Regions from separate parts of the Streptomyces sp. NPDC002698 genome, predicted to be linked through region 2. Evidence: riboswitches for the same ligand, from Rfam matches in the RefSeq annotation. Region 2 holds a riboswitch; each other region holds the start of a gene.

Region 1 (10,412 bases), on a different contig from region 2:
GGGACAGGGCCGCGTCCGAGGCGTCCCAGGCGCTCTTCGACGAGGTCAGGCAGAGACCCTGGAGGACGGGGATGTCGAGGTCGGCGAGCGCCCCGATGTCCCAGGCCTCCTCGTCGCCGCCCGCGGACGCCTCGGAGGCGTGGGTGCCGCCCGCCGCGAGGACGGTGGCCACGAGCGCGTCGGCCCGGCCGAGGATCTCGTACAGCCCCGGGTCGGCTCCGCGCAGCGAACCGCAGTACACGGGAAGGGCGTTGGCGCCGCGTGTCTCGATCGCGTCGCACAGCGTGTCCACGAAGGCGGTGTTCCCGGACAGCTCGTGCGCCCGGTAGAACAGCACGCCGACCGTCGGCCGGCCCTCGGTGAAGGCGCGCTCGCCGTGGACGCCGAACCCGGCCGTCCTGTGCGGCTCCTCGAAGCCCTCGCCCGTGAGCAGCACGGTGTCCGAGAGGAAGCGGGCCAGCTCGGCGAGGTTGGCCGGACCGCCCTCGACGAGATAGCGCAGCGCCTCCGCGACCACGCCCGCGGGCACCGACGACTCGGCCATCAGCTCGGCGTCCGGGACGGACTCGCCGCCCAGCAGCACGGTCGGGATCCCGGACGCCTTCAGGAAGGCCAGCCCGTCCTCCCAGGCCCGCTTGCCGCCGAGCAGCCGCACGACGGCCAGGTCCGCGCCCCGGGCGAGCGCGGGGAGTTCGCCCGTGACGTCCACCCGGGTCGGATTGCCGATCCGGTAACCGGCGCCACTGGCGCGGGCCGCCAGCAGATCCGTGTCGGCGGTCGACAACAACAGCACTGTGCTCATACGGGTGCTCCCGGTGGAATGAAGGGCAGTCCTTGCGGCGCGCCGGACTCGATGAGCCGCCACAGCGCGTCCGTGTCCGCGTGTTCCTCGATCAGGTCGCCGAGCAGGTCGAGCTGCTCCTCGCGCAGCGCCGCGAACGACGTGCCGGGAGCCGGTACGAAGCGGCGGCCCGCGGCGGCGGCCACCTCGCGCAGGAAGGCCCGCCGGAAACCGTCCGACTCCAGCGAGCCGTGCCAGTGCGTGCCCCAGACGGCGCCGGCCCGGCACCCGTCCAGGCTGTGCCCCCGGTCGTCGGAGAAGAACGCCTCGCCACCGGTCACCTCGGCGACACCGTGATGGATCTCGTACCCCTCGACACGCTCGCCGAGGGCCTCCCCGACCGGCCGCGCCAGGGTCTTCTCCCGCGCGAACCGCACGCGTACGGGGAGGAGTCCGAGACCCTCGACATGACCGGCGCGGGATTCGACGTCGTCCTCGATGTGCTCTCCGAGGAGCTGGTAGCCGCCGCAGACGCCGAGGACCGGCCGCCCCTCGGCGGCCCGGCGCGCGATCGCGTCCGCGAGGCCGCGCTCGCGCAGCCACCGGAGCGCCTTCACGGTGCCCCGGGTCCCGGGGACGACGACCAGGTCCGCGTCGGCCAGTTCCTCGGCCCGGTCCACGAACCGCACGACGACACCCGGTTCGGCGGCCAGCGCGTCCACGTCGGTGAAGTTGGACATCAGCGGGACCGCGCAGACGGCGACCCGCAGGATGTCCTCGCCGACGGGGGAGGAGACCGCCGACTCGCGGACGGCCCCGCGCAGCGAGACGCGCAGGCCGTCCTCCTCGTCGATGCCGAGTCCGTGCCGGAAGGGCAGGACGCCGTAGGAGCGCCGCCCGGTCAGGCCGTGCAGCATGTCGAGACCGGGCTCCAGCAGACTGACGTCGCCCCGGAACTTGTTGACGAGGAAACCGGCGACGAGCGCCTGGTCCTCGGGCGACAGCAGCGCGACCGTCCCGAAGAACGAGGCGAACACCCCGCCCCGGTCGATGTCGCCGACGACGAGCACGGGAAGCCCCGCGTTCCGCGCCACCCCCATGTTGACGATGTCGGTGCGCCGCAGATTGATCTCGGCCGGGCTGCCGGCTCCCTCACAGATCACCGCGTCATACGTGCCCCGCAACCGGTCCAGACAGTCGAGGACGGTCGCCAGGAGTGCTTCCTGGCGCCCCCCGCGCAGCCTGTCCCCGGCGGAGGCGGCGGAGGCGGCGGACGCTTCGGCCGACGGCGGCCGCTCCGCGGGCCCGGCCGTTCCGAAGAACCCGCGCGCGCTCATCTCGCCCACCGGCCTGCCCATCAGGACGACCTGACTGGTGCGGTCGCCGCCCGGCTTGAGGAGCACGGGATTCATCAGCGCGGTCGGCTCCACCCGGGCGGCCTGCGCCTGCATGGCCTGCGCCCGCCCGATCTCGGCGCCCTCGCGCGTCACGAACGAGTTCAGGGACATGTTCTGTGCCTTGAAGGGCGCGACCTTGACGCCCTGGCGGGCCAGCCACCGGCAGATCCCGGCGGTCACGACACTCTTGCCGGCGTCCGAGGTGGTCCCGGCGATCAGCAGTCCGCCGCTCATGCGGTGCGCCCCTTCCTGGTGGCCGGAACCCGTCCGGTTCCGGTGAGCAGAACCCGTCCGGCGGCGCTCACGCCGAGCGCGAGCCAGCCGACGCGCCGGGACAGCCGTACGGCCCGTTCGATGTCGTGGACGTGGACGGCGCGCCCCGCGCCGTTGAGCACGGGCCGGTGCTCGACCCGTCCGCCGTACGAGAGGGTGCCGCCGAGCCGTACGCCGAGCGCGCCCGCGAACGAGGCCTCCACGGGCCCGGCGTTGGGGCTCGGATGCCTGCGGGCGTCCGCGCGCCAGGCGCGTACGGCACCGCGCGGGTCGGATCCGGCCACGGCCGCGAGGACGGCGGTCAGCCGGGCTCCGGGCCAGCCGGCGAGGTCGTCGAGCCGGGCGGAGGCCCAGCCGTAGCGCCGGTGGCGGGGGGACTTGTGTCCGACCATCGCGTCGAGCGTGTTCACGGCGCGGAAGGCGACGAGTCCCGGCACACCGCCGACGGCGCCCCAGACCAGAGCGCCCACGACGGCGTCGGAGGTGTTCTCGGCGACGGACTCGACGACGGCGCGCGCGACGCCGTCGGCGTCCAGCGCCTGCGGATCGCGTCCGCACAGGTGCGGCAGCCGCTCCCGGGCCGCTTCGAGGTCACCGGCCGCGAGGGCGCCGCCGACCGCCCGCGCCTCGCGGCCGAGGGAGGTTCCTCCGACGACTGCCCAGGTGGCGGCGGCGGTCAGGGCGACGGAGGCGGTACGTGAGCCGCTTACGCAACGGCCCGCGAGTGCGGCGAGTCCGGTGGCACCGCCGACGCAGACGGCGGTGTGCAGGGCGCCCCACCCGCGGTGGTCCCGCCACAGTGTCCGCTCCACGGCCGCGGCGGCCCGCCCGAACGCGGCGACCGGATGCCCCCGGCGGGGATCGCCGAGCAGCAGGTCGCCGAGGAGGCCGGCGGCGGCGCCGTACGCGAAGACGCGATCGGCACGCACGGGGTCAGCCGGCCGTGGGGTGGAGTGGAACCCTCGTACTCAGCGAAACGGGCAACGGGCAGCCGCGCATGGCGATATGTCCTCACTCAGGGTGTCCACGCCCTGGTTCGACGAGACCGGCGGTGAGAGTTCCTGGCTCCCGGGGAGTTTCCTCCCCGATGACAGTGGCGGGACCGCGCCGGATTCGCACCGGCTTCCTCTCATGCCGCCGTACTTGGCTCCGGCAGTCCACCACGGGGTGAGAACGGCCGTCAACTGACTGTTGACCTGCGGAGGGACAGTGTGCGCAGGCCCACATACGCGTGGGGGCGGGACGGCATACGCGTGGGGTGCGGGACGGTGATCCGTCCCGCACCCCACGCGCGGTACCGCTCGGCGCGGCCCGGTTCCGGGCGGCGTCCGCCGGGCTACTTGGTGATGATCAGGGAGATGCCGTACGCCACCGCCGCGGCGCAGGCCGCGAAGCAGACGTACGCGCCGGTGGCCGCCGCGACCGCGGATCCGCCCTGGGCGGACTCCTTCTTGGAGAGGCCGGCGACGCCGAGGGTGAAGAGGGCGACGAGGGCCACGGTCACTCCGAGGCTGACCCCGAAGACGGACCCGAGGGCTGACCAGTCGATGCTCATGCTGTTTCTTCCTTCGGTTCTCAGGCCACTCGGGACGGCGCCGGCGGGTTCACCGCGGGCTCGGCCGGAGCCGGGATGGTGGCCGTGAGGCCTTCGGCCACGGTGCCGGCCGGGGGCGGGGTGACGGCGGCGATGGCCTGCGTCACCACACCGGAGGGCTCCTCGGTGTCGTTCACGTTGGTGTGGTCGATCACCTCGCGGCGCGAGCGGCGCCAGATCGCGAAGCTGGAGCCGACCAGGAACACGGCGACGAGCGCGGTGCCCCAGGTACCGAAACCGGTCACCCACTCGGCACCGGCGCCGACCAGGGCGGCGGCGGGCAGCGTGAGGACCCAGGCGACGACCATCCGCTTGGCGGTGGACCAGCGGACCACACCGCCCTTGCGGCCGAGGCCGGCGCCCATCACGGAGCCGGAGACCGAGTGCGTGGTGGAGAGGGAGAAACCGATGTGCGAGGAGGCCAGGATGACCGTCGCCGCGCTGGTCTGGGCGGCGAAGCCCTGCTGCGGCTGGAGGTCGGTCAGGCCCTTGCCCATCGTGCGGATGATGCGCCAGCCGCCCAGGTAGGTGCCGAGCGCGATGGCCAGACCGGCGGAGAGGATGACCCAGACCGGCGGGTCGGAGTCGGGAGCGACGGCGCCACCGGCGACCAGGGCCAGGGTGATGATGCCCATCGTCTTCTGCGCGTCGTTGGTGCCGTGGGCCAGCGAGACCAGGCCCGCGGAGGCTATCTGGCCGACGCGGTAACCCTTCTTGGTGGCCTTGGTGTCGGCGTTGCCACTGAGCTTGTACGACAGCCGGGTGGCGAACATCGCGGCCAGGCCGGCGACGACCGGGGCGGCGACGGCGGGCAGGAGCACCTTGCCGACCAGGACGTCCCCGTGCACGGCGCCGGTACCGGCGGAGGCGATGGTGGCGCCGACCAGGCCGCCCATGAGGGCGTGCGAGGAGCTGGACGGGAGTCCGACGAGCCACGTCACCAGGTTCCAGAGGATCGCGCCGACGAGGGCGGCGAAGATCACTTCTGGCTGGATGCCGGATTCGTCGACGAGGCCTTTGGAGATCGTGTTGGCGACCTCCACCGAGAGGAAGGCGCCGACAAGGTTGAGGGCGGCGGACATGGCCACCGCGACCTTGGGCTTGAGTGCGCCGGTCGAGATGGTGGTGGCCATCGCGTTGGCGGTGTCGTGGAAACCGTTCGTGAAATCGAACACGAGAGCGGTGACGATCACGATTCCGAGGAGGAGCGTGATGTGTTCCATTTACCCAGGCTTCTGTTGGACGTCAGTGGCAGGGGGAACGTAGGCAACCTGGGTGAACGGAAGATGAACTGAGTCGGACTTGGTGGTGTCCTGAACAGTGGATCGTCATTCCGCTTATGCCGACGGGCGGCTCGCCGGGTTCGAACGGATGCGGAATTCCGTACTCCGGTTGGGGTCGGGGCTCATGGTCGACCGTCCTGGTCGGGACGGGTTTGAGGGGTGAGATCCCCGTCACTCGCAGGCTGTAGCCGTGGTCACGGCGCCCGGAAACCCGAAAGGGCCGCTCCGGGGACGGGGTCCGGGTGCCGACCGGGCCGTAGCGACCCGACCACGGGGTGTGATCCGCGGCAAATGTCCGACCGGGGCGCCGCGGGCGTCCCCTCGGTGTGATGTGATGCAAGTCACATGCAACCGTGTGCTGTTGGCGGCCCGCCGCCGCCCCGAAGCCCGCTCGCGCGGGGTGCGTGGAACGCGGTGCCTGGCAGGATCGCGTCATGACTGAGCCGCACCGGGACGCACGGGTCGGGCACGAGCACGCACGGACGACGGGCGAGGCCCGCGAACGCGACGAGCGAGACGGGCCGGACGCGCGGGACACCCTCCGGCGGGCCTGGGACGAACTGGTCTCCACGGCCCGGCGCACGGTCGCCGACGGGCTGGTCGTCGGCACCTCCGGCAACGTCTCCGTCCGCGTCGGAGACACCGTCCTGGTCACCCCCACGGGCGTGCCCTACGACCGGCTGACGCGGGACGGCATCGTCGGCGTCGGCCTCGACGGCCGGCAGGTGCTCGGATCGCTGCGCCCGACCAGCGAACTGCCGATGCATCTCGCGGTCTACCGCGCGACCGGGGCACGGGCCGTCGTCCACACCCACGCGCCGCACGCGACGGCCGTCTCGCTCCTCGTCCCCGAACTCCCGCTGGTCCACTACATGGCGGCGGCCCTGGGCGGCCCGGTCCGCGTCGCCCCCTACGCGGCCTACGGCACACCGGAACTGGCCGAGAGCACCCTCCGGGCCCTGGCCGGCCGCACCGCCTGCCTCCTGCGGAACCACGGCACCATCGCGTACGGGGACTCGCTGGACCAGGCGTACGACCGCACGGCCCAGCTGGAATGGATGTGCCGCGTCTGGCTCCTGTCCTCCTCGGTCCCCGGGCTCGCTCCCGCCCTGCTCTCACCGGACCAGCTCGCGGAGGCGGGGGAGCGGCTGCGGGGGTACGGCCAGCAGGAGTGAGGCGCCGCCGCGGCGCCGCCCGGTGAGGGGCCCGGCGAGCACCGGCGCGGGGGTCCGGCGAGCGTCGGCCGTCACCCCTGGAGGCGCTCCCGCTGGCCGATGGCCGGGTCCCCCGGGAAACTGGTCGGGTGCGCACCCTAAGAGCCACGGCAGCGGCCGTCACCGTAGCCATAGCCGCGGGCGCGGCCTCCGTGGCGGCGGGCCGGTTCGCCAGTGATGCCGCGCTGAAGACGAGGCCGGGCAAGCCCCTGCCCACCGAGCCCCGGCTCACCGTGCACGCCACGACGTCGGGCGGGATCACTCTGACCCGGGCCCTCGCGTCCCGGCGTCCGGGAACCTACGGCCTCGCGGGCGACGGCTCCCACGCGGTCGTCGGCCCCCTCCAGAACTCCGTGCCCCACACCGCCGACACCGTCGTACGCAGCCTGGAACGCGTCACGCACGGGTCCCTGGAGCCCGGCGACAAGGTGTGGCTCACCCCGAACCTGTACGTCGGCGACCCCGGGGCCGCCCTCGGACTCGAACACGCCGACGTCGACGTGCCCGGTGAACTCGGCGCCCTGCCCGCCTGGTTCGTGCCCGCGGTCCGCGACACCTGGATCATCACCGTCCACGGCCTGGGCGCCACCCGGGAACACCCCATGAACCTGATGGGGTTCCTGAACAGCCGGCACTTCCCCGTCCTCGACCTCGCCTACCGGGGCGACCTCGGCGCACCCCGCCCGCCCGACGGCCTGAACCACCTCGGCGAGACCGAGTGGCGCGACCTCGACGCGGCCATCCGCTACGCCGTGCGGTTCGGTGCCGAGCGGGTCGTCCTGTACGGCTGGTCCACGGGCGCCACGATGGCCCTGCGCGCGGCCGCCCACTCCGCGCTGCGCGAGCGGATCTCCGGGCTCGTCCTCGACTCCCCCGTCCTCGACTGGGAGACGACGCTGCGCGCTCTCGCCGGCGCCCGCCACACCCCGCGGTTCCTGCTGCCGCTCGCGGTGCGCGCCGCACAGGGGCGCACCGGCGTACGCGGAGACCGCATCGCGCACGCCGCGCACCCCGACCAGGTCAAGGTGCCGACCCTGCTCGTGCACGGCCCGGACGACCGCATCGCCCCCTGGGGCACCTCCCGGCGCCTCGCCGCGAGCAGGCCCGACCTGGTCACCCTGCACACCGTCCCGAACGCCCCGCACGGCGCCATGTGGAACGCCGACCCGGCGAGCTACGAGGAAGCCCTGCGCCGCTTCCTCACCCCCCTGATGTGAGCCACAGCGCCCGGCGCCCCCGGTCCCGGCCCCCGGCCGGTCCGGCGGGGGAGGCCGGGCCTCGGTCCCGGCGGGCTGGGCCCCGGCCCCGGGTGGGCCGGGCCCTTGGCCCCGGGAGGACCGTCGGGCGGGCGGGCCGGGGGCTTCCGTCCCGGGCCGTCCGGTGGGAAAGCCCGGCCTCGGGTCGGGCTCGGGTCGGCCTCGGCCCGGGCTCGGGCCGGGCTCCGGGCGGGGCGGCGCGGTGGGCGCGACGGTGTGCTTCCGGTTCGGCTCCGGGCAACTCCGCGCGGCGCTCCTGCCCGCCTGCCGGGCACCCCGAGAGGGCCCCGCTCCCGTCGCCCCGTGGCCTGCGACGGCATTCCGTTTGGGTTTTCGGACTGTCAACCGCAAGACTGCACCCGTGACGTCCCGTAACCCGCGCGACTCCAGGCTCCGACTCGTCAGCCCCCGGTCCCTCGCGACCGCTCCCCGAGCGGTGACCCAGCGCCGCACCCGCCGCCCCGCACCGCGGCCGCCGGAAGGCACACCGCCGCCCGCGGAACTCGCCCGCATGGCGCGCACCGGCCTGTCCGACGCGGCCCGCGTGGCGCGCTGGGCCGACGCCGCCCTGCGCCCGGGGCGCGACACCGCCAGCCCCGACGGCAAGGGCACCCTCTCCGACGCCACCGCCGAACGCGCCGCGACGGATCTCGGACTGACCCCGGTCAAGGTCCGCGCCGACTGGGACACCGCACGCCTGGCCGGCCTCATCGAGGTGCACGGCGACGACGCCCGCCCGGGCTGGCGGCTGCGCGCCTGGAGCCGCGACGACAGCGCCGTCCTGCGCGGCTGGGTCGCCCTCTTCGACGCCTGGTCCCTCGCGTACCCCGAGCCGCTGGACCGCGAGCCCGCGGCCGTCGCCGAGGTCGTCTCCGCGATGCCCCAGGTGCTCTCCTTCCTCCAGCTCTCCGCCGGGCCCGTCCCCGTGGACCAGCTCCTCGACCTTCTCGGGCAGCGCGTCACGGAACTGCGCACCGAGCGCTGCGAGATCTCCTACGGCCCCGAGCCGGGGACCGAGCCCGCCCCGGAGCCCGCCGAGGTCCCGGACGCCCCCCTCGCCCCGCTCCTCGAATGGGCCCTCCAGGCCCTCGCCTCCGTCGGCGCGCTGACCTACGGCGAAGGACAGGCCACCCTCACCGCGCTCGGCAGCTGGGCGGTCTGGGTCAAGCTGGAGCAGATCTGCGTCGCCGCGCAGAGCCCCGCCGGCAACATCGAGCAGTCCGCCGAGGACATGCTCCGCGGCTGCGCCCAGCTCCGCCCCAACGCCGCCCGCGCCGAGTACCGTGCGTGGCTCGCCGCCCGCCCGGTCGGCGGCGCCGTCACCGAACTCATCGCCGCGGCCCGCGGCGAGGACGCCCTCACCCGCGGCCTCGCCTTCGAGGCACTGCGCGTCGTCGGCGCCCCCGCCGAGCCGGACGTGCGCGCCGTGGTCGAGGAGACCCCGCTGCGCCCCTACGCCCTGCTGTGGCTCGCCGAGCACGACGGCTACGACCCCGAGGACGCCCACGAGGTCCTCACCCGCGCCGAGTCCACCTGGCTGTGGGTCGACACCGCGGCGGCCGTCGCCGACCACGGTGAGGCCCCGCTCCTGGTCCGCCACCTGGAGTCCGCGGTGCAGCCCACCGTGCCCGCCCTCCTCGACGAGGTACGGGCCGTCGGGCACCCGCGCACGGTGCAGGTGCTGGTCGCGCTCGCCGCCGCCCACCCGGACCCGGCGCTCGCCAAGGCCGTACGCAGGGCCGCCTTCCAGGTGCACACCGGGGGGAGCTGACCGGGGCCGGCCCGGAACCGGCCGCGGGCCGGATCCGGAGCGGTCCCGCGCGCCGTCCTACGCGCCTATCTCCGGGGCGTAGGTGCCGAAGCTCCAGATGTTGCCCTCGATGTCGCGGGCCATGTAGTCCCGCGAGCCGTAGTCCTGGTCGGTCGGGGCCATCAGGATCTCGGCGCCGTGGTCCACGGCCCGCTGGTGGTGTGCGTCGACGTCGTCCACGACGATGTACACCCCGCACGGGCCCGCGCTCTTCATCGCCTCGTCGAAGCGTCCGCCGCGGCCCTTGGAGCCGAGCATCACCGCGCCGTTGCCCTGCACCAGCTCGGCGTGCGTCACCGAGCCGTCCTCACCCTCGTAGACCGCCAGCTCGGCGAAGCCGAAGGCCTCCGTGAGCTGCCTGATCGCCGCCTTCGCGTCGGCGTACAGCATCGAGGGGTAGATGCTCGGGCGCCCGCCGCTCGTACCAGCCATACCGATCACTCCGTCTCGTCACGAACTGCCGGATTCCGATCCGCCGCCCAGTCTGGCACCGGCCACTGACAACGCCCCGCGGCCCGGAACCGGGCCCACCCCCCGGGGTACCGGACCGCGTGCCGCCCCGTTCACCGGAACGTGTCGCACTGCGCCATGTCGCCGCTGGTGAAGCCCTGGTAGAACCACTGCTGCCGCTGCTTGGCCGACCCGTGCGTCCAGGTCTCCGGGGTCACCCGGCCCTGGTACCTCTCCTGGATCCGGTCGTCACCGACGGCCGCCGCCGCGTCCAGGCCGTCGCGGATGTCGGTGTCCGTCAGCGTGGTCGGCAACGGTCTGCCCGTCGACGAGGACGGCGTGGTGGTCGCGTTC
Region 2 (10,412 bases):
CCCGAAGTCTTCATCGGCATGCCCCTCGATTACCACGGCCGGCACCGGCGCCCCGAGAGGGCGCGACGCACAGCCTCCCCAACGGCTCAGGAGATCGAGAACCATGCCTTCCCGGACTTGCCCAGCAACCGCTGCGCCGGGATCGCCCCGCAGGTACGCGAACTCTGTGAGAAGCACGCCATCCTGTACGTCACCGGCCCACTGTGGCGGTAGTACGCCTCCACCTGGCGACGCATCCTGCGCTTCACCGGACCGACCGGCTGAACGCAGAACACAGCCGCCGCAGTCCGACCGGTGTGATGTGCGTACCGCATTTCCTCGGTGTCGCCCTGGCCGTGTGCCGCTGTGTGCACGTTGCGGTAGCCGTGGACATGGGTGGCGTGGTGGACGGAGAGGGCGGCGATCTGGTCGTCGAACTGCTCGCCGTCGGGGAAGCCGCGATTCCTCGCCAGGCCGACAAGGAGCGCGTCGGCCGCGGTGACGGCCTTATGCGGTGATTCGACGAACTGTTCCTGAACGTCGGCCCACTGGGCCCTGTACCGTGCGAGGTCCTCGGGCGACAGCGGCTGCTCGTTGAGGGAGCCGTGCTGCTTGACGCGCTCGCCGAGTTCCTGCTTGGCCGCTTTGGTGTCGCCGTTGTGGTCGGCGACGGCACGGTCGTACTCGGGTCCGAAGCGGTGCTTCAGCCCGTGTCCACCGTCGGCATGGATGCGTCCGCGTCCGACGATGAAGAAGACGGCCGCCGCGATGACGAGCACGGCGATGATCACGATGGTGAGCATGGCCGCCTTCTCTGGCTCTCGGCTCGTAAGCAGCTTTGCTGCATTGCTGTTCCCGTCAATTCCTGTGGGCTGATTCCGCGTTGGCCTGCCCGGGTGGCGTCCACGCGATCTGGTCGTCACCCGGGCTGTGCTGGTCAGTGCTTGAAGGCGTCCTTGGCCTTGTCGCCGGACTGCTTCAGGTTTCCGGAGATCCGGTCGGTCCTGCCTTCGCGCTGCAGTCGCCTGTTGCGGGTGGTCCGGCCTATGCGTTCGGTGACCCGGCCCTTGAACGCCTGGGTCTTGTGCTTGATCGTCTGTCCGACGCTCATGGCTGTCCTCTGCTCATTGGCTGGATGGGCTTCCGCGGGTGGGAGAGCGCGCTGGTGTGGACTACCCGCGACTGCGGCCGTATCGGCCGCCGCCGCGCCCACCGCCGCCGCGCCCGCGCATGGCGAAGCCGGCGATCCAGAGGACCAGGAGGACGGCGGCGACCCACCAAAGGGCCTGCATGGTGAAGCCGAACCCGAACACCACCAGGATCAGCAGAAGGAGAAGAATCCACAGGATCATTGCCGGGCCTCCAGATCGCGGGAAGTTCCTGAGTCCGCGGGGGCTGGGCGAAGCGGCAAGGTGGGATGCGTCGACCGAGTGATCCGGAGTGGCATGGCCCTACGCCGTGCTGTCAGTCAACGCCTGGTGACTTCCCTTGTCAACGCGGCGTCGACACGGGGGAGTTCTGTGAGCCGGGCAGGGGCTGCCGGGGCAGAAGGATTCGCGATGAGGGCTTCGGCCGACTCGGTCGGCGGCGACGGCAGGATGTGGTCCTCCCACCACGACAGGCCCAGCACGGTGGCGAGCAGGACGAAGGGGGCCGAAGCTGGAACGATCAGTACGTACATGTGTGTGGCCTGCGATGGGATGCGTGCGACGCGGCGGGCAGTGGATTGTTGCCCGCTTGGAGCGCATCGAGGCCGCGCCGGGATCGCGTGGCCACGGCGAGTGAGGGAGCGGCCAGTTGGTGGCAGGGCAGCTTCCGGCACTGATGCGCGAGGTGCGCCCCCGAAGGAGCGTGAGAGGTGATCGACACTGCCGGGGGCCGGGGCCGTACTGCGCACGCCGGCCCTCGCAGCACTCCCTGAACAGACGGCAAGTGGCCATCTGTACCGGGCAGAAGACCGTTACGTGGGGCGCTATCGGCAATCTCTGGGCAGGGCTACGCTGTTCGCACAGGCCCCAGCCCCCGGCAGTGATGCCTTGTTCCGCTCCGGGGAGGCCCGCCGTGTTCGTTCTGCTTCTCATCCTGATCGTGGTCCTGTTCGGCCTCGGCTTCCTCAACCCCCTCTGGTGGGTGGCCGCGGCCGTGCTGGTCTTCGGTGCCACCCGCTACGGTCGCGATCGCCGCGGCGGAGGCTGGATCCGTGGTGACGGTTCCGATCTCGGGGAGTACCGGGACTACGAGAGCCGCCGGAATCGTCAGGACCGCTGGGACCGCCGCTACAGCCGTCGGCACCGGGCGCGCTGGAGGCGCGAGGACCGTCGGGACCACGAACGCCGCGGGTGAGCAATGAAGTTGTCCGACATCCCGAAGTTCCGGGGCGGCGTCGGCCGCACCGGACGCGCCGAAATCGTCGAGAGAGGCACGTGCCATGCATCGCACAACCATGCTCCCGAAGAACTGGTGGGATCTGACGGCCGAGACCTTGGTGGAGAACCCGGCGGGTCAGGATGTCGTGGCGCTGCGCGCCGAGATCGATCAGCTGCGGCGGGCGCTGGCCGGCCGTGCGGTCATCGATCAGGCCTGCGGCATGGTGATGGTCCTGGCCCCCTGCCGCCAGGGACCGGCCAGGAACCTGCTGGGGGACGTCGCACAGCAGTGCAACACCGAACTTCCGGACGTGGCAGCGGCCGTGGTCGCCGCCTGGGAGGGCGAGCCGCTCTCGTGGCAGATGCAGCGGGCACTGCGGCGTGCGCTGCGGCGGCTCTACGCGGAAGACCGGGGGTGCGCCTCGCGACCGACAGATGAGCCGTCCGGAAGGGGAAGGCCGTGATCCATGCAGCCGATGTCCGTGAGTGGCGCGACTGCGCCGTCGTCGACAGCGAAGGCCACAAGATCGGTGTGCTCGAAGCGGTCTACGTGAACACCACCACCGACGAACCGGCCATGGCCACGGTACGGACAGGGCTGCCCACGCGGCACAGTCTGCATCTTCGTCCCCATCGAGGACGCGATCGTCGGGCCGGGCTATCTCAAAGTCGGCTATGTCGGAACACTGGTGAAGCGAGCTCCTTCGATCGGCACCGACGACGTGCTGCCCGCCGGGCAGGAGGAAGCGATCTTCAAGCACTAGCTCCAGGGAGCCGCTTCGGCAGCGTTGGGGGAGGTGACAGTCAGCGCCAGGACGGTCAGGTCACCAGGCCGGGGAGGGGTTCGGAGTCGTCGATGAAGGCGCGGGCCACGTCGGACAGTCGCCGGTTGTGAGCGCGGGCGTAGCCGCGCAGCGTGGTGAAGGCCCGTTCCATGTCGATGCTCTGGCGTTCGGCGAGTTTGCCCTTGGCCTGTTCGATCAGCACGCGGCTGTTCAGCGCCGTTTGCAGCTGCTCGTTGAGGACGGTGCTGCGATGAGTGGAGCGTTGTTGCAACAGGCTGATGGTGGCGACGTCGGCCAGGGCCTGGGCGACAAGTGTGCCGACCGGGTCGAAGGGGCCGGGGGCGGCGTGGAAGAGGTTCAGGGCCCCAACGGTCTCGTCCCGCAGGCGCATCGGCAGGGCCTGGACGGCTCCGAACCCACTGCGGTGGGCCGCGGTGACGAAGCGCGGCCAGCGGTCGACCTCCCGGGTCAGGTCGGGGACGATCACCTGTGTGCCGGCGCGGAAGGCCTCCAGGCAGGGGCCTTCGTCGTTCTGGAGCTGGAAGAGTTCCAGCAGGCGGACCTGTTCGTCGGAGGCGGCCATCACGCGGAGCTTGCCGTCGCGGTCGGCGAGCAGCACCCCGGCGGCGCTCGCATCGAGCATGCCGACGCAGCGGTCGGTGAGCAGGCGCAGGAAATCGATGAGGTCGAAGTCGGCCACCAGGTTGTCCGCCAGTTCGACGAAGGTCTTGGCCAGGAGCTGTTGATTCATCATGCACATCCTCGATTGGGACCAGTCCCGCCAGGATGGGCGGGAAGTGCAGCACGTTCGTCGGATGGCACCGGTGCGTCAGGTTTCCTCGTCGGCCCGCGTGGGTTCCGCATCCGGGGAGAACCGGAGTCGATGGGCCACCACGTCGGCGGCGACATCGGCGAGCCGACGTCCCCGTATATAGGCGTAGGCACGTAGCCGTACGAAGGCTTCGTCGACGCCGACGCCGAGTTGGACGGTGAGGATGCCGGTGGCCTGGTCGATCTCCGCCCGGTATCCGCCCAGGTCCTCGAAGCCGCGATCCAGCAGTGCGCCGTCGACCGGTGCGCCCGTCTCCTCGATCCGTGCGTCGAGCAGGAGCAGCGTGGCGAGATCGGCGAACGCCAGCGCGTCGGCCAGTTCCTCCGTGCTCAGCACGGTCGGCACGTCGGCATACAGGTCCAGGACTCCCGGGCTGATCGCCCCCATCTGCAGGGGGAGCGCGAAGACCGCGCGCGCTCCGGCTTCCAGGGCCGCATCGGCGAACACGGGCCAGCGGTCCTGCAGTTGACCGGTCAGCAGATCGGGTGTCAGGACGGCCGAGCCGTGGGTGAAGGCGTCCACGCAGGGCCCCTCGCCGAGGGTGAGCTGGAGTTCTTCCAGTTGTTCGCTGATGGTGTCGGTGCTGCAGAGGGGATGGCTTGCGGTGGTCGTGGACATCGCTGATATGCCGGCTCCGCCGACCGGGAGTGCGGCCACGGCGGCGGTGCACACGTCCAGCACGCCGACCCGGGCACCGCGTCGGGCGGCCTGCTCGGCGACCAGTACCTGGACGCGGGCCGAGCGGCTGTCGGACCTCACTCGGGCCACCGGGTCCAGGCGTCGTGTGCCAGTTCCTCCAGTCTCACCGCGGTTCGTTCCCCGAGGGGGAAGACCAGGGCATGGAACATGGTCGGGCCCGGCCGCCACACTTCTCCGACGTCCAGCCATCCCCAGGAACGGAGCGAGGTGAGGGCCGGGTGATCGTCCTGATCCACGAGGGTGGCGCCGAGTGACGCCTGGTGGTCGCCCAGCAGCCGCTTCTGTAACCGGCAGGCCACGTCCTGGTCCTGAGGGTGTGGCTGGACCAGGACGCTGCTGATCGCGAAGACGCCGCCGGACGCGGTGAGTTGCTCAATGCTCTGCGGCAGTGCTCCGTCGAACCCGGTCCACCAGAACCCGTCACGGCGCACCGGGAATCCGAAGGCGCATCCGACCAGGTGGTCGGTCTCCGCGATCACCATGGCGAACCCCGGCCGCCGGATGTCGCCGGTGAGACGGTTCAGGAAGTCCTGACGGCTACGGCTGCGGTACGCCTCGGCGGCAGACGTCTCGCGCGAGTCGACGTACAGATCCGCCAGCCCCCCGCCAAGACCCTGCGCCTGCCAGCGGTTCACGCGCCGCAACCGCACCGCGTCCAGGGTGGACGACTCGCCTGCACGGGGCTTGTGCGGCTGCCCCTGCTCCGGCTGGGCTGTCACCGCACATCGCCCGACAGGACAGCCACCAGCGGAACATTCCGGTGCGGCGCAGCCGGAGCGGCCGGGGCAGGGTCGTCCCCGCGAGACGGTGGCACCTGCCCGAGCGGAAGGCGCAGAAGCCGCAACCCGGAGCCGGTGAGGTCGAGGATCCGGCCCAGTGTCGGTGGCGGATTGTGCAGTAGCAGGATCCCGCCCGCCCCGGTGGTCTTCTGTGCGGCGTAGAGGAAGGAGTTGAGGCCGCTGCAGTCGCAGAAGGTCACGGGGGTGAGGTCGACATCGATGATGCGGATGCCGTCGCTCAGGCACCGTGCCAGTGCTGCGCGTACCAGCGGTGCCGATTCGAGGTCGATCTCGCCGGCCAGGGTGATCAGTGCCCGGTTCTGTCGGTCATGACGGTAGACGGCGAGCTGGGGGAGGGGCATGACGCCTCGGTTCAAATGACCATCAGGCAGCGAGGCGGGGATACCGGGTTTCCCGGACCCTCTTGGCGCGCCGCTGGCAGGGGCGTACGTTCGGCGGAGGCGGAGCAACGGCCGGCCCGGCAACCTGTACGACAGGACAGCGGACTCACCCAGTTCCCTCCAGGGATGCGCCGGGTGACGGACGAAGAGTCCGCTCCTCGCAGCCATCTGTGTCGTGAAACGACAAGCCGCCGGGGTCTAGGACGCCTGTTCGGCAGCATAGACCTCGCGCGGGTGCTCCAGGTGGTCCGAAGCCGCCCGGTCTCAGAATGCGGACGGTGTTAAAGGCCGCTTGCATATCCGGTGTCCTGCACGGCAGTTGGGGGAGTGGCGCGAAGGCGGCGGCCTGACAGCCGCTCAGGTACGGCAGTCCGTGGGCTGCCCGAGGAGAGGCGGCTTCGCATGACGGAGCCGAACGGTTGAACCCTGCGGAAGCCCGATCCCGAAGATCCCCGCATTGGTGTGGGCACGATGCTTCAGACCGCACGGACCGGGCTTCAGGAGCCGTCGGAGACCCGGGGCCGGACGGCCATCGCGGACGGGGTGGTGGGGAAGACCGCCGGGATCGCCCCACGTGAGGGGAGGTCCCCAGTCACCCGCACCATGGGCGCGGTACACGACCGGGTCCCAGGCGGCCACGCGAGCGCGGGACGCGGCGTCAAAGTCGAGGTCGGCGAGAAACCGACTGCCATGACCTCCATCAGATGCGCAAGGACGGTGGAGTTGATGTCGGCCGTCGTGGCCGTCTCAGGGGTGGTCCGCTCATCAAGTGCCGGGTCGAGGGGGAACTGAGTGGTCCACAAACGAGTCAGCAGGGCAGGGGCACCCTGGCTGGGAGCGTTGCCGTGGTCGAGATACCAGGTCGAGCCCTCCCGGCCGTGGCCGACCCGCAGCCGGCGCAACCAGCCTCCCGGCTTCAGGACCGTCTCGTAGACGGTCCGCAGCGTCGTGTGGGAGGTGCGGCTTCTTCGGCGGTCTGCCGCTCGCTGGCGTGGTGCAGAGGCCAGCCCGCGATCTCGGCGAAATTCAGGTGCGCTCGCAGGACCCGCAGAGCGGTCCGTCCCCGCTCCCCGCGCCAGGGCGTGGTCTCGATGCGGTCGAGCAGTGCGGCGAGAACCTTGTAGGCGTCGTGGCGGGAGCCCGGCGCCCTGGTGCTGCCGACCGCTTCCGAGGCGCTGGCCCACACCCGGTGGATGTAGTCCAGGGCGCGTGATTGCCCGGAGCGCAGCGCGATTTGCCGGGCGTGCCGGCCACCCTCCTGCTCGGGGTGCAGCAGCAGTCCAGTCAGTTGGTCGACGGTGCCGCCGACGCGCGTCACGTGGCAGGCGATGGCCGCGATGATCCGGTGTCCGTGTTCGGCCGCGCCCTGGCGGTCCGTGCGCAGGACCGGGCTTCGGCGGTCGGAGGAGAGTCTGCTGTAACTGCCCGTCGCGTAGCGGCCGGTGAGGTCTCCGAGCAGGATCAGATCGGCGGACCCCTTTGCCACCGCTGACGCACGGCCCCCGATGGACCGGCCGCCCGGTGTGAGGGGTAGATCACGCCAGGTGGTGCGGTCTTGGCCAGGTACGCGCCACGCGGTACGGTCGGGTCCGATATCGATGACGTCAAGACGGAAGCCGGTGGGAATCCGGCACGGTCGCGCCACTGTGAACGAGACGCTCCAGCCATGCTGGGCGCCCGTGAGTCAGACCCGTAGGCGTCATCCTGTGCACCACCGAGATGGGACGCGAACTCCCGAGGAGGTCCTGCCATGGCGCAGACCGTCGCTCCGCCGACAGCCACCACCCCCGTCATCCCCGCCAAGCTGCCGCTGACCGCGATAGCCCCCTGGGCGGCCTTCTTCGGCGTCCTGATGCTGGTCCTGCTGTACTTCGTCGGCGCCGAACAGGGCGCCACCTCCGTCGTCTCCGGCGAGAACGTCCACGAGTGGGTGCACGACGCCCGCCACCTGCTCGGTTTCCCCTGCCACTGACGCGAGAGACGACACGCACCCATGAACTCCGCAACGGTAAGAAACCTGCTCGTGCGAGGCATGCTCGCCGGCCTCGCGGCCGGTGTACTCGCCCTGGTCGTCGCCTACTTGCTCGGTGAACCGGCCGTCGACAGCGCGATCGGCTTCGAGGAGGCGCACGCCCACGAGCACGGGCACGAGGTCGAACTCGTCTCCCGCGGCCTCCAGTCCACCGCCGGCCTTGCCACCGGCGTCCTGATCTACGGTGTCGCCTTCGGCGGAATCGCCGCGCTCGCCTACTGCTTCGCGCTCGGCCGCGTGGGCCGCTTCAGCGCCCGCGCGACCGCGCTTCTGCTGTCCGGGACCGCGCTGCTCGCCGTGTACGTCGTGCCGTTCCTGAAGTACCCGGCCAACCCGCCGTCGGTCGGCGACCCCGACACCATCGGCAAGCGGACCACCCTGTACTTCCTGATGATGGTCCTCAGCGTGCTCCTGGCGGTCGGCGCCACCATCCTCGGCAAGCGCCTCGCACCCGGCCTGGGCACCTGGTACGCCACCCTGGTCGCGGTGGCCGCCTTCGCCGCGGTGATCGGTCTGGCCTACGAGTTCCTGCCCGTGGTCAACGAGGTGCCGGGGGAGTTCCCGGCCACCCTGCTGTGGCGGTTCAGGCTCTCCGCGCTGGCCATCCAGACCGTCCTGTGGGGCGGATTCGGCCTCGTCTTCGGCGAGTTGGCCGAGCGTCTGCTGAACCCGAAGCCCGCGGCGGTCGCCTCCGGGCGAGCGGTTCCGGCCGCGAACTGAACCCTCCGGCACACAAGAGGGCCCTTCGGAACCATCCGGGGGGCCTCTCGCGTTTTACGGACACCGGCACCACCGGGGCACGGACGTGGAACCGGATGGCGGATACCCGCACCGCGTGACAGCGGTACTGCCGCGACGCCATCGAGGTCCGGCCGCCTGAATCTCCAGGGGGTGAGGCGCCGCACCCGGCCTGTGCCGACAGCGAGGGCGCGTGCCGGTGTTCCCGGCCCGGTCGGGCCGAGCCCGTCCTTCTTCCGGTCCGGACCGCGAGCACGAACACCCCGCGGTCCGCCGACTGTTGTGCCCTCCGTGCGGCCCGAGCTCCGGATCGGCGACATGGGGCCCGTTCGTCGTGCCCGGGACCCGGGACCCGGTGCCGGGTATCAGGTGGCAGGTGCTTCCTGGTGTCCCGGCGGCACGGTGAAAGTCCCGAAGCATGATCGGCATGGCCTCCCTCTTGCTGCTAGCGTGCAACTGCATACTATTGGCAATAACGAAGTCGAAGGATGTTGGACATGGCGGTGTACACGCTCCCGGAGCTTCCGTACGACTACGCGGCGCTCGAACCGGTCATCGACCCGCAGATCGTCGAGCTGCACCACGACAAGCACCACGCGGCGTACGTCAAGGGCGCGAACGACACCCTGGAGCAGCTCGCCGAGGCGCGGGACAAGGAGCAGTGGGGCTCGATCAACGGCCTGGAGAAGAACCTGGCCTTCCATCTCTCCGGGCACATCCTGCACAGCATCTACTGGCACAACATGACCGGCGACGGCGGTGGCGAGCCCCTCGCGGCGGACGGTGTCGGCGACCTCGCGGACGCCGTCACCGAGTCCTTCGGATCCTTCGCGGGCTTCAGGACCCAGCTCACCAAAGCCTCTGCGAACACCCAGGGTTCGGGTTGGGGCGTCCTCGCCTACGAGCCGCTCAGCGGCCGCCTGATCGTCGAGCAGGTCTACGACCACCAGGGCAACGTCGGCCAGGGCTCGACGCCGATCCTGGTCTTCGACGCCTGGGAGCACGCCTTCTACCTCCAGTACAAGAACCAGAAGGCCGACTTCATCGAGGCCATGTGGGCGGTCGTCAACTGGCAGGACGTGGCCCGGCGTTACGCCGCCGCCAAGGAACGCGGCGACAGCCTGCTGCTCGCGCCGTGAGGCCGTAGGCACCCACAGACGTCCTGCTCGTGATCGTCTTCTCAACCTTCACGTGGCAGGCGGCAAGGAGAAGGGCTCCCGCGAGGACGTGACTTGCGGGAGCCCTTTCGCCCGCAGTGACCCATGGACGACTCGACCGGGACCGCTCCCGTGGTTCGGCCGCCCGCCGGGGGCCGGGGCGCGCGTGGCGCCCCGGCCGCTCGAAGGTACGGATCAGGAGGCGGGCAGTTCGCCGCGCACCGCGTGGGCGGCGGCGACCAGGTTCTCCAGGGAGGCTCGGGTCTCGGGCCAGCCGCGGGTCTTCAGGCCGCAGTCGGGGTTCACCCACAGCCGTTCGGCGGGGATGGCCTTCAGCCCGGCCCGCAGCAGTCCGGCGGCCTCCTGCGCGCTGGGGACGCGTGGGGAGTGGATGTCGTACACGCCGGGTCCCGCCTCGCGCGGGTAGCCGTGCGCGGCGAGTTCGCGGGCCACCTGCATGTGGGAGCGGGCGGCCTCCAGGCTGATGACGTCGGCGTCCAGGTCGTCGATGGCCTGGACGATGTCCCCGAACTCGGCGTAGCACATGTGCGTGTGGATCTGCGTGTCCGGGCGCACCCCGCCGGTGCTGAGCCGGAACGCCTCCGTGGCCCAGCCCAGGTACGACGGGCGGTCGGCTGCCCGCA
Region 3 (10,412 bases), on a different contig from region 2:
GGATCGAGGTCGCCATGGGTCTCGGCGTCCATTCCCTGATCGCGGTGCCCCTGATGGCACGCGGCCTGGTACTGGGCGTGGTGAGTCTGTGGCGAGTGCGCCATTCGGAGCCTTTCGAGGACGACGATGCCGCGGTGGCCCATGAGTTCTCCTCGCGTGCGGCCGTCTGCATCGACAACGCGCGCCGCTTCACCCAGCAGCAGAACGCCGCTCTGACGCTGCAGCGCAGTCTGCTGCCGGGTACGGTGTCCGATCTGCCGGCTGTCCAGGTGGCCTGCCGGTACCTGCCGGCGAGCGGTGAACTGGGCATCGGTGGTGACTGGTTCGACGTGATCCCGTTGTCAGGGGCCCGAGTCGCCCTCGTCGTGGGAGACGTGGTCGGCCACGGAATCCACGCCGCGGCCTCGATGGGGCGCCTGCGCGCCGCCATGCGCACCCTGGCCAGCCTCGACCTGGAACCGGACGAGGTGGTGGCCCGGCTGGACGATCTGGTCAGTCTGCTGGCCGCCGAGGTGGAGACGAACGCCGGGGGCAACCAGTCGGCGATCGAGCAGGTGCTCGGGGCCACGTGCGTCTACGCGGTCTACGACCCGGTCTCCCGGCAGTGCTCCCTGGCACGCGCCGGCCACCCGGCACCCCTGGTGTCCACGCCGGACGGTCAGGTGACCGTGCTCGACCTGCCCGCGGGTCCACCGCTCGGACTTGGCGGACTGCCGTTCGAGACGCACCACCTGGAACTCCCTGAGGGCAGCCTGCTCACGCTCTACACCGACGGCCTCCTGGAGGCGCGCGGCGGCGATATCGATGCCGCGCTGGAGAGCCTGGAGGAATGCCTCGCCCACAGTGGCGACGCTCTGGAGCGCACGTGCGACGGGGTGGTCGAAGCGCTGCTGCCCACGGACCGCCGCCCCACCGACGACATCGCGCTGCTCATGGCCCGTACCCGGGTACTGCCGCCGGAGAACTTCGCCACCTGGCACCTGCCTCTGGAAGCGACCGCCGCTGCCCGCGCCAGGGAGCTGGCCACGGCGAAACTGGCCGAATGGGGGCTGTCGGAAATGGCCTTCACCACCGAGCTGGTCGCCAGTGAGCTCGTCACCAACGCCTACCGGTACGCGGACAGCCCCGTCACCCTGCGCCTCATCCGTACACACTGTCTGATCTGTGAGGTGTCCGACGCCAGCCACACGTCCCCTCACCTCCGAAGGGCCCTCAGCACGGACGAGGGCGGACGCGGGCTCTTCCTGGTCGCGCAGCTCACGGAGCGGTGGGGCACCCGCTACACCCACGACGGCAAGACGGTCTGGACGGAGCAGCCTCTGCCGCCCTCCTGACCACCCGCGGCCTCCACGTCTTCCCCGACCACGGCCCACCGCGACAGCCGACCGGCCGGCGGACGGGACGCGGCAACGAGGGCCTTCGTCGCCGCTCGGCGAGCCGTGGCCGTACCGCACGATCCGGAACGAGGGCCTGTGCCGAGAGCGGCGGAGCCGGGAAACCCCTCGCGCCGGCGCTGGTGGGCGTGCCAGCCTGGCGATCATGAGCAGTGACGCCGATGACCCGGCCCACCCCGTCGACCAGGCGCGGCGCCTCGCCGCAGAGCGGTTCCCCGACGCCCTGAGCGTGGTGCTCGCCGGCTCCACCGTGTCCGGCCGCGCCACCACCACCAGCGACCTGGACATCGCGATCCTGATCGAGGACGGCGGCGAGACCCGCCGGGAGACTGTCCGCTTCGAGGGACGGCTGGCCGAGCTGTTCGTCCACACGCGGGCCGGCCTCGACGAGCTCTTCGCCGCCGACACGGCCTCCCGCCGCGGAGTCATGCAGCGCATGTACGCCGACGGCCTGGTCCTTTCCGAGCGGGACGGAGCGGCCGCCCGCATCAAGCGGCACGCTGAGGACGCGCTGCGTGAGGGCCCCGGTGCCCTGGCCCCCGCCACCGTCGAGAGCCGGCGCTACGTGCTCACCGATGCGCTGGACGATCTCGCCGACGCCGCGGACGTCGTCGAGCGACTCGCCGTGGCCGCCGTCGTCCTCAGCACCGCCGCGGACCTCCTCTTCGACCACTGCCGAGCCTGGACCGGGGGCGGCAAGTGGTTGCCCCGCCGTCTGCTGGAGGCCGACCCCGGGCACGGCGGAGCGCTCCTCGACGGCCACCGCCGCCTCTGCGAGAACGGCGAGCCGGAGGACTTCGCCGACGCCGCCGCGGAGATCCTCACCCTCGCAGGCGGCCCCCTCCGAGAGGGCTACGCCCGGACATGGCACGCCGCCCCCTAGGACCTGTCCGGTCGATCACGGCGGAGATCACCGACGCTCCCTGGTGGGCGCCGGTGAGCGGGGTGTGGTGCGTGCGGCTGCAAGGCGGAGGAGGGAGGCGACGCGGTGGGGGCACCTCCCGGCCGAAGGCTGGGGGACGTCGTCGACCGACGACAACGCCGCTGGGGGTCCCCCCTGCTCGCAGAGCTCGGGGGAGTGCGTGCCACACCCCGCGTCTGCGCCGTGATCGACCGGACAGGTCCTAGCCCCAGCCCTCCGGGCCACCTGGCGCCGGGACTGCTCGCGGACCTGCCGCGGAAGAACCGCTGGACCATCGCCGAAGGGGCAGGGGAGGCGACCCCCGACACCATGCGGCGCCTACTGAGCCGTGCCAGAGTGGGATGCCGATGCCGATGCCGTCCGTGACGACCTACGCGTCTACGTGGTCGAGCACCCGCACGACGACCGGGCGGTACTCGTGGCCGGCGCCGGTGCGCGCGGCACGCACCACGGTCCCGACGGGCGGATGCGGACCACGAGCGGAAGGAGCCCCCTGTGCTGAGGCAGGTCGCCGAGGGCGTGCTGATCCACGAGAGCGAGTTCGTGCGGAGCAACGCCGTCGTCGTGCAAGGCCGCGCCGGGGTGCTGCTCATCGACGCCGGGGTGCAGGGCCACGAAATGGTCTGCCTCGCCAACGACCTGTCCGATTCAGGTCAGGCCGTTGTGGCGGGGTTCTCCACGCATCCTCATGGGATCACCTGCTCTGGCACGCCATGCTGGGCCCGGCGCCTCGTTACGGCACGGCACGCTGCGCGGCCACTGTCCGGGAGCGCCTGCCGGACGAAGGGGCCAAGGCCCGCGTGACCGCGTTGATACCGCCGGACATCGTCGAGCAGGTACCGCTGGACCTGCTGGGCCTCATCGCCGGTCTGCCCGCCGGGACGGCGCGGATCCCTTGGGACGGCCCACTGGTCCGGATCATCGAACATGACGCGCACGCCCCGGGCCATGCGGCGCTGTTGATCGAGGAACACGGTGTTCTCGTCGCAGGCGACATGCTCTCCGACGTACTGATTCCGATGCTCGACCTGAACGACACCGCTGACCCGGTCGAGAACCACCTCGCCGCACTGAGGCTGCTCGAGGACGTGGCGGACGACGTCGATGTCGTCGTCCCCGGGCACGGGTCCGTCGGCCGCGGTGACGAGGTACGCGCACGGATCGGCCAGGATCGCGCGTACGTGCACGCCTTGCGTGACGCCCGGGCCCCCGCCGACCCGCGGGTCGGCCCGTCGGCCACGTACGGCAGGGATTGGCTGCCCGGCGTGCACGAACGGCAACTCCGGCACCTCGCCCGAAGCGGCGAGCCCGACCGATGAGAAGGCCTTGTGCGGCACGGGCTCTGGGAGCGTGCCGCGCCGGCGGTCAGTGGCCGCTCCGTGCCGTCTCGTACTGGGGCGTGCGGTCGGACCCGGTGCGCAGGATCCCGGCGGCCACGGCGGTCGTCACACACAGCAGGGTCAGCAGGACGAACGCGTGGTTCAGGGCCACGAGATGGGTCAGCCAGCCGATGACGGCGGGACCGGCGAGCATGCCGACGTAGCCGAGCCCGGCGACACGGGAGACGTTGGCACCGGCGGCCGCGGGATCGGTGTGCCCGGCCGCGCTGAACAGTTGCGGGACGGTGCCGGACAGGCCCAGGCCGAACAGCGCCCAGCCGGTGAACGCGGCCCACATCCACGGGCCGAGAGCCACGAGCGTGATGCCGACGGCGGCCATGGCCGCGCCGTGGCGCAGGATCGCCACGGAACCGAACCGCGTGACGAGGCGGTCGGCGACGAGCCGGCCGATGGTCATGGCCGCCGCGAAGGTGCCGTACGCGAAGGCGGCCGTGCCGACGGACGCACCGAGGACATCCTTCAGGTGCAGAGCGCTCCAGTCGTTGGCGGCGCCTTCGCACAGCATGACCATCAGCGCCAGGACGGCGAGGAGCCAGACGCGCCCCCCGGCTCCGCGCCGGGTGACGGTCGGTGCCACCTCGGGCTCTTCCGTGGAGCCGGTGCCGGCAACGGCGGGGGAGAGCGGCAGCAGGGCGCGCGCCGACGCCAGGGCGATCACGATGCCCACAGCTCCCATGACGGCCATGCTCGCGACCGGCTCCAGGCCGGCGGTCGCGGCACCCGCCCCGACGAGCGAGGCGATGACGCCGCCGACAGAGAAGGTGGCGTGGAAACCTGACATGACGGGCCGGCCGTACGCCTTCTCCACGTGCACGGCGTGCGCGTTCATGCTCACGTCCAGACAGCCGTTGCAGAACCCGAAGACCAGCAGGGCTCCGGCCAGCGTCCACGGATCGTGGGCAAGACCGGGGAGCACCAGGGACGCGCCGCACAGCACGCCGCCGGCGGGCACCACGACGCGCGCGCCGAAGCGATCGGTCAGCGGCCCAGCCACCTGCATCCCGGTGAAGGCCCCGAGCCCGAGCAGCACCAGCAGTCCGCCCAGCGTCGCGTGGCTGATGCCCACGCGCTCCTCGACGGCGGGAATGTGCACCACCCAGGCGCCCATCAGGGTGCCGCACAGGACGAAGTAGACATAGGTTGCCGCACGGGCGGCTCGAAGCGAACGTTCCATGCCGCGCACCGTAACGAACATATTGTGTGTTTGAAAAGTGCGGTAATGAACATCTTGCATGTTTGTTTTCTGATGGTGTTCAATCCCGCTATGAGCAACGCAGACCGGCACGGGCTGATCGCGAAGGCTGTGAGGGACTCCGGCGGCGCCACGGTCCAGGAACTCGCGGAGCTGACCAACGCCTCCGAGATGACCATCCGGCGCGACCTCGACACCCTGGCCGCGCAGGGCCTTCTCGAACGCGTCCGAGGCGGGGCGCGCAGCCTGCTGCTCAGAGGCGAGGAGCCCCCGTTCGCGTTGCGCGCGCACGAGGCGATCGACGTCAAGCGCCGGATCGCCGCCGAAGTCTCCGCCCTCATCGCCGACGGTGAGAGCGTCCTGCTGGACAGCGGCACCACCTGTCTGGAGGTCGCCCGCCTCCTGCGCGAACGGCCCGTCACCGTGATGCCCCTGTCCCTGCAGGCCATCCACCTGCTCGGCGAGACACCCGGCCCGGCCACACTGGTGGTGCCCGGCGGACAGCCGCGCGCCGCCGAGGGAGCCCTCACCGGCCCCCTCACCCTCGCCTCACTCGCGGCCCTGCGCTTCGACACCGCCGTCATCGGCTGCTGCGGACTGAGCGCCGCGGACGGCCTGACCGCCTACGATCTCGACGACGCCGCGGTGAAAAAGGCCGGCATCGCCTCCGCCCGCCGCACCATCGTGGCCACGGACGGCGGCAAGCTCGGCCGTACCGCCTTCGCCCACGTGGGTCCCTCCACGCTCCTGCAGACCCTCGTCACGGACACCACGGCACCCCCCGACGAGGTGACCGCCCTCGAAGGCGCGGGCACCATCGTCAAAACCGCCTGATCTGACGTCGGCCGACCGGTCGGATGTGGCTCTCGGCGAGGTTGCGCAGTTCGGCGCGCGTGAGTGCGGGGGCGGCGGCGGTCGCGACGGCACGGCCCCTCGGGAGGTAGCGGACACCGTCGATCTCGCAGATCAGCGGGCCCGCGCCGGTGTCGTGCACCAGAGCGTCGCCGACCGGAGCAGGGCCCCCGACGGTACGGCGCTCACTGCCGCGGGATCGTGAGATCCGCTGGAGGAACACCGGTGCCGCCACGTCTCCGCCGTCCGGGCGGAACAGGACCAGCACCAGCTCTCCGGGACTCGGGTGCAGCCGGATGTAACGCATGGGCTGCCATGCGTCGTCCCCGGCCGCGGAACGGGCGGCACGCAGTACCGGGCCGCAGAGGGCGGACCGATCCACGATGAACCAGCCGAGCCGGGCGAGGGAGACTATGGCGACCGTTCCGAACACGAGGAAGCGCCGCTGCCCGAGGTCGAGGGGGTCGTCGAGGACGCCGAGGCAGGAGAGCGGCAGGAAGTACCACGCACCGGTGCCGAGGGCGGTGTTCAGCACCCAGACGCGCGGCGAGACGGACGTACGGCCGAAGCCGCGGCGTGGCGAGGTCACCCGGGGACCCGGAGCGTGGCGATCGCCGTGACGGGCCGCGGCGGCGAGGGTCGCGTGGTTCAGGTCGTCCTCGAGAGCGGGCCACGTGTCCTCGCCCTCGTCGTCGTCCTCCTTGTCGCTCGCGGCCGCCTTCGGGGTGATCGCGGGTCGGGCCCGGCCCGCCCTCCGGACGCGTCGGGCGCAGACCAACGGGCTGATGACCAGTGCACCGCCAAGGCCGAGCAGACCGGGGCCGCCCCCGAGGACGGCGACCACCGTCAAGGAGGTCCGCGTGTCTATGGCCTCACCCAGGAAGGGCCAGGGCAGCGCGATGATCGGGACGTGATCGCCGGGACGGACAGCTGCCGTGTCGCAGTCCACAACCGCATGTTGCGAACCGTCGTCCCAGCTGACGACGCAGCCGTCCTCGGCCCGGTCCAGACGGACGAACTCGGCGGAGGTGTGTTTCCCGAGCAGGGCGAAATCCGCTGCCGCCAAGCCCACGGACAGCGACGCCACGAGCGCCAGCACCGCCCACAGCGGCGCGGTCGGCAACAGCGGCCGGCGGGCGGGTGCGAGGGCCGGGTGGGACTGTTCGCTCAGCCAGGCACCGATCGTCCGGGCGTCGTGTGTGCCCAGACCCAGCCGCAACACCTGGCCGTCGGGCGTCCGGTAGCGCAGGCCGACCTTCTCGAAGGCGGCCTGGCCCGTCGTCGTGACCGTCGCGTCCAGGGCCTCGCCGCCGCGCGGCAGGGCGGTGGCACTGCCGGAGCGGTCGAGGAAGACGGGTCCGTCGAGGCGCGGGTCGGCCAGCAGTCGGCCCTTGCGGCCGTCGAGTCGGCAGCGGAAGTGAACGGCCCGGCCCGCTGCCAGGCCGTGCCGCCTCCTTGCCGCCGCCCATCGGGCCAGCCCGGCCATGGCCAACGGGGCCACCACGAGGGCCACAATGCTGCCGATCATCGATTCCGTCGTCTCTTCGCTGCGAGCGATTGATTGATGTGAGTGAACGAAGAGTACGAGCGCTGCCAGAGACTCCGGCCCCGGGGGTGACCCCGTGACGCGTCATCCGGGTTCAGGCGAGACATGAGCGATCACTGGAAGGTTCCCCCCGTGGGCCCGGGTGCAAGGGCCCAGGAAGTGGCTGCCGCGTATGGGCTTCGTGGGCCTCCGCGTGGTGCTCCAGGGCGTGGCGGGCACAGCCGTGCCCCATCGGCCCGGGTTGCCGTACCCCGTGACCGATCGCACGAACTGACGGTACGACGGGCTTGATAGCCTCATCAGGCCAGTTGAGCCTCATCCGAGGCCAGGGAATCCGGTGCGAATCCGGAACTGACGCGCAGCGGTGAGGGGAACGGGCGGGGCACGCGAGCCACTGGGAGACCGGGAAGGCGCCCCGACCGGACGAACCCGAGTCCGAAGACCTGCCGGCACCTCCGCGCCCCGGCGCGGAGGACATCCACAGTCCAGGCTCCGCGTACGAGCCCTGACCCCGAGGTCTGCCCGTGCTCCCCACCCCCGCCCGTCAGTTGACACCCGCCCTGCCGGTCACCGCCGTGCCGGTCACCGTCTGCGGCGGCTCGAAGAACGACACCGAGGACACGACGAAGTCCGCCGCCGCGGGCTGCCCGGATCGACGACTGCGAGCACGAAGTCACCCGTGCGTCGGCTCTGTGAGAAGACCCCGGACGCCGAACCCGACCTTGTCGCCGCATCGCGCGTCCCGATCCTCGGCAAGGGCGACATCGCCAAGTGCGAGCAGCGTGAAGGGTGACGCGTGACATCTCGTGAGCGACCTGACGAAGTCCCTACGGAGCGAACCCCCGCCGAACCGGCGCCGTGCCGCGTCGTCGTCTGCCGGGACTGCTGCTGCGGAAGCCCGAAAGTCACCGGAGTGGATCACGCCCAGCAGACGGCACGCCTGGCCGAGAGCGCACCGGTGCGCATCGCGGCCTGCCTCGACGTGTGCGAACACGCCAACGTGATCGTCGTCCAGCCCTCCGCCGCCGCACGTGCCGCGGGCGCCCGCCCGGTCTGGCTCGGCCTCGTCAACGACCCCGAGGCCACGGACGACATCGCCGCCTGGGTCGAAGCCGGCGGCCCCGGCGTCGCCCCCTGTCCCGACATCCTCGACCTCTACGTCTTCACCCCGCCCCGAAGGGCGCGATGAGCGCGAAAGCCGGCCTGGTTGACGCCTTTTCTCTGGTCCGCCATCGATGCTGGGGCGGCAGCGTCATCGCATGGGTCGGTGACCTCGGGCCACACGTCGGGCCGAGCGTCCGGTCACGCATCGTCCGGGAGTGGTTCGCCGGTCTCCAGGAGCGACTTCAGGCTTGCCACCACGTTCGGCCAGCCGTGGCTGACCATCTCGGCCAGGCTCGATCCGGGCTCGAATCCGTCGTGTACGACGGTGAGCTTCACGACCTGCGCGGCGGCCTCCTCGATCGTGAAGGTGACCTTCGAGCGGGCCTCGCCGGACAGCTTGGCGAGCAGTTCCTCGTCCCAGTCGAAGCGCTTGGCCAGCTCCGGGGTGATGGCGTGCCAGGTGTAGGAGAGCCGGCTGTAGGGCTCGGCCTCCAGCACGACCTGCTTCGGGTCGCTGATCCGTACGCCGTGGTTGTCCCAGGTCATCGGTGAGCCGACGGACCAGTCCGTGGTGAACTCCGTGGCCCAGTAGCGGCGGGTGAAGGCGGGCTCGGTCAGCGCCTGCCAGAGCTTTTGCGGGGTGGTGCGGATGTAGGTGGTGTAGACGAAGGTCGGCGCGTCCATCGCGGGCTCCTCCAGGGCGAGTTTCAGGTCCGCCAGGGCTTGGACCCTGGTCCGGTCGTAGCGGCTGATCCACCGGTGAGCGATCTCGTGTACGGGCGCCGCGTTGAGGTAGTGCAGCTTTTCCCGGCCCCGCCGCACGGTCGTGACGAGCCCGGCCTCCTCCAGTACCGCGAGGTGCTTGCTGACGGACTGCCGGGCCATGTCGAGTCCTGTGCACAGCTCGCGCAGGGTCTGCCCGTTGTGTGCGTTGAGCGAGTCGAGCAGCGCGCGCCGCGTCGGATCGGCCAGCGCCTTGAACACCTCGTCCATGCCCGTCCCCGTACCCAGGCCGCCGCCTGTCGATATGCAGCCTTCCAGCTGCCTTTAATTTAGGCAGCCAATAGGCTGCATGTCAAGGTCCGCCCCGCAGCCGGACGAGGGTCGCGGGGTCCCCGTACCGTTCGGCGGTGCCGACGCCGAACGAGTTCGCCTGGATGTGTATGGACGAAGCCCGCGGGAGGGCATCCGGACATCTGGTCGACGGCTGCCTGGTGGACGCTGACCGGTCCTCAACACGTAATCAGCGTTGGGGATCCGGTCGAGGTGACCACATGGACGCGGCCGCTTTGGCCGTGTGCCGCACCTGGTCAGCGGTCAGGCGCCGGAGGTCCCAGATCAGCGTGGCCACGCCGGCCGCCGCCGGTTCCTGCGTGTGGGGCTCCTCGGAAGGCGGGACGCCGGTCAGGGCGACCAGGTCGCCGACGGGAACACCCAGCACGGTCCCGAAATCGGCCACGAGGCCGGGGGTCAGCTCCTTGCGGCCGGCGCCCACCATTCCGTACGTGGACGCGGACCAGTACCGGCCGGTCAGGGAGTGGAAGACCCTGGCGATGCCCATCCAACGCAGGTTCCTGTATCTGAGCATCCGGACGAGCAGGGCCCCGGGCGGTCCAGGGGGCGGGGCATCGACCCGCGGGAACGACGGTGACTGGGCGACCTTCCGCTGTGGCAACGACCGGACGAGGTGGAGCAACTCGCCCTTCTTCTCGGACGGGAGCTCTACGGCACGCCTCACGACCTGTGGTACCCACTCCCCGGCCTCCGCGTCCAGGGGAGCGAGGTCGTCCGGAACGGCCACCCCCGCGATCACGAACACGTCTGCGGCATGGAGACCGAGTGCGGGTCCGAGCTGTCGGAGCAGGGACGGGCTCGGCGCGATGCCGGCGAAGACCCTTTGGAGCTCGGGTTCGGGGACTCCGGATCGCCGTGCCAGAGTGCCGATGTCCAGCTTCCTGTGATCCAACAGCCTTGCCAGCAGCACACCGAAGCCCGGATATCC

Evidence for each region. A riboswitch is a leader RNA that binds a small molecule or an ion and turns the genes downstream of it on or off. The one in region 2 is predicted to bind cobalamin.
Region 1: another riboswitch for cobalamin. It lies ahead of ACFYW9_RS25190 (cobalamin biosynthesis protein); the one in region 2 lies ahead of ACFYW9_RS32645 (CbtB-domain containing protein).
Region 3: another riboswitch for cobalamin. It lies ahead of ACFYW9_RS15045 ((2Fe-2S) ferredoxin domain-containing protein); the one in region 2 lies ahead of ACFYW9_RS32645 (CbtB-domain containing protein).

Annotation. Positions count from the first base shown of each region.
Region 1 covers NZ_JBIAQM010000019.1:69,428-79,839, forward strand. The annotation lists gene cobN (cobaltochelatase subunit CobN) at 1-802, opposite strand, end outside; gene ACFYW9_RS25185 (cobyric acid synthase) at 799-2,412, opposite strand; gene ACFYW9_RS25190 (cobalamin biosynthesis protein) at 2,409-3,380, opposite strand; cobalamin riboswitch at 3,486-3,629, opposite strand; gene ACFYW9_RS25195 (hypothetical protein) at 3,788-4,006, opposite strand; gene ACFYW9_RS25200 (anion permease) at 4,027-5,268, opposite strand; gene ACFYW9_RS25205 (class II aldolase/adducin family protein) at 5,763-6,503, shown strand; gene ACFYW9_RS25210 (alpha/beta fold hydrolase) at 6,632-7,759, shown strand; gene ACFYW9_RS25215 (hypothetical protein) at 8,160-9,569, shown strand; gene ACFYW9_RS25220 (VOC family protein) at 9,627-10,040, opposite strand; gene ACFYW9_RS25225 (neutral zinc metallopeptidase) at 10,172-10,412, opposite strand, start outside.
Region 2 covers NZ_JBIAQM010000034.1:8,732-19,143, reverse strand. The annotation lists gene ACFYW9_RS32705 (ribonuclease BN) at 1-20, opposite strand, end outside; gene ACFYW9_RS32700 (hypothetical protein) at 87-782, opposite strand; gene ACFYW9_RS32695 (CsbD family protein) at 917-1,090, opposite strand; gene ACFYW9_RS32690 (hydrophobic protein) at 1,152-1,331, opposite strand; gene ACFYW9_RS32685 (hypothetical protein) at 2,041-2,322, shown strand; gene ACFYW9_RS32680 (ANTAR domain-containing protein) at 2,408-2,809, shown strand; partial or broken gene ACFYW9_RS32675 (PRC-barrel domain-containing protein) at 2,806-3,109, shown strand; gene ACFYW9_RS32670 (GAF and ANTAR domain-containing protein) at 3,165-3,881, opposite strand; gene ACFYW9_RS32665 (ANTAR domain-containing protein) at 3,960-4,721, opposite strand; gene ACFYW9_RS32660 (hypothetical protein) at 4,718-5,380, opposite strand; gene ACFYW9_RS32655 (STAS domain-containing protein) at 5,377-5,802, opposite strand; gene ACFYW9_RS32650 (hypothetical protein) at 6,758-7,327, opposite strand; cobalamin riboswitch at 7,405-7,551, shown strand; gene ACFYW9_RS32645 (CbtB-domain containing protein) at 7,592-7,813, shown strand; gene ACFYW9_RS32640 (CbtA family protein) at 7,835-8,593, shown strand; gene ACFYW9_RS32635 (superoxide dismutase) at 9,109-9,750, shown strand; gene metE (5-methyltetrahydropteroyltriglutamate--homocysteine S-methyltransferase) at 9,964-10,412, opposite strand, start outside.
Region 3 covers NZ_JBIAQM010000008.1:249,334-259,745, forward strand. The annotation lists gene ACFYW9_RS15010 (SpoIIE family protein phosphatase) at 1-1,334, shown strand, start outside; gene ACFYW9_RS15015 (nucleotidyltransferase domain-containing protein) at 1,540-2,277, shown strand; partial or broken gene ACFYW9_RS15020 (IS701 family transposase) at 2,500-2,737, shown strand; gene ACFYW9_RS15025 (MBL fold metallo-hydrolase) at 3,030-3,635, shown strand; gene ACFYW9_RS15030 (MFS transporter) at 3,682-4,890, opposite strand; gene ACFYW9_RS15035 (DeoR/GlpR family DNA-binding transcription regulator) at 4,981-5,742, shown strand; gene ACFYW9_RS15040 (hypothetical protein) at 5,729-7,288, opposite strand; cobalamin riboswitch at 7,595-7,772, shown strand; gene ACFYW9_RS15045 ((2Fe-2S) ferredoxin domain-containing protein) at 8,103-8,495, shown strand; gene ACFYW9_RS15050 (ArsR/SmtB family transcription factor) at 8,609-9,403, opposite strand; gene ACFYW9_RS15055 (hypothetical protein) at 9,654-10,412, opposite strand, start outside.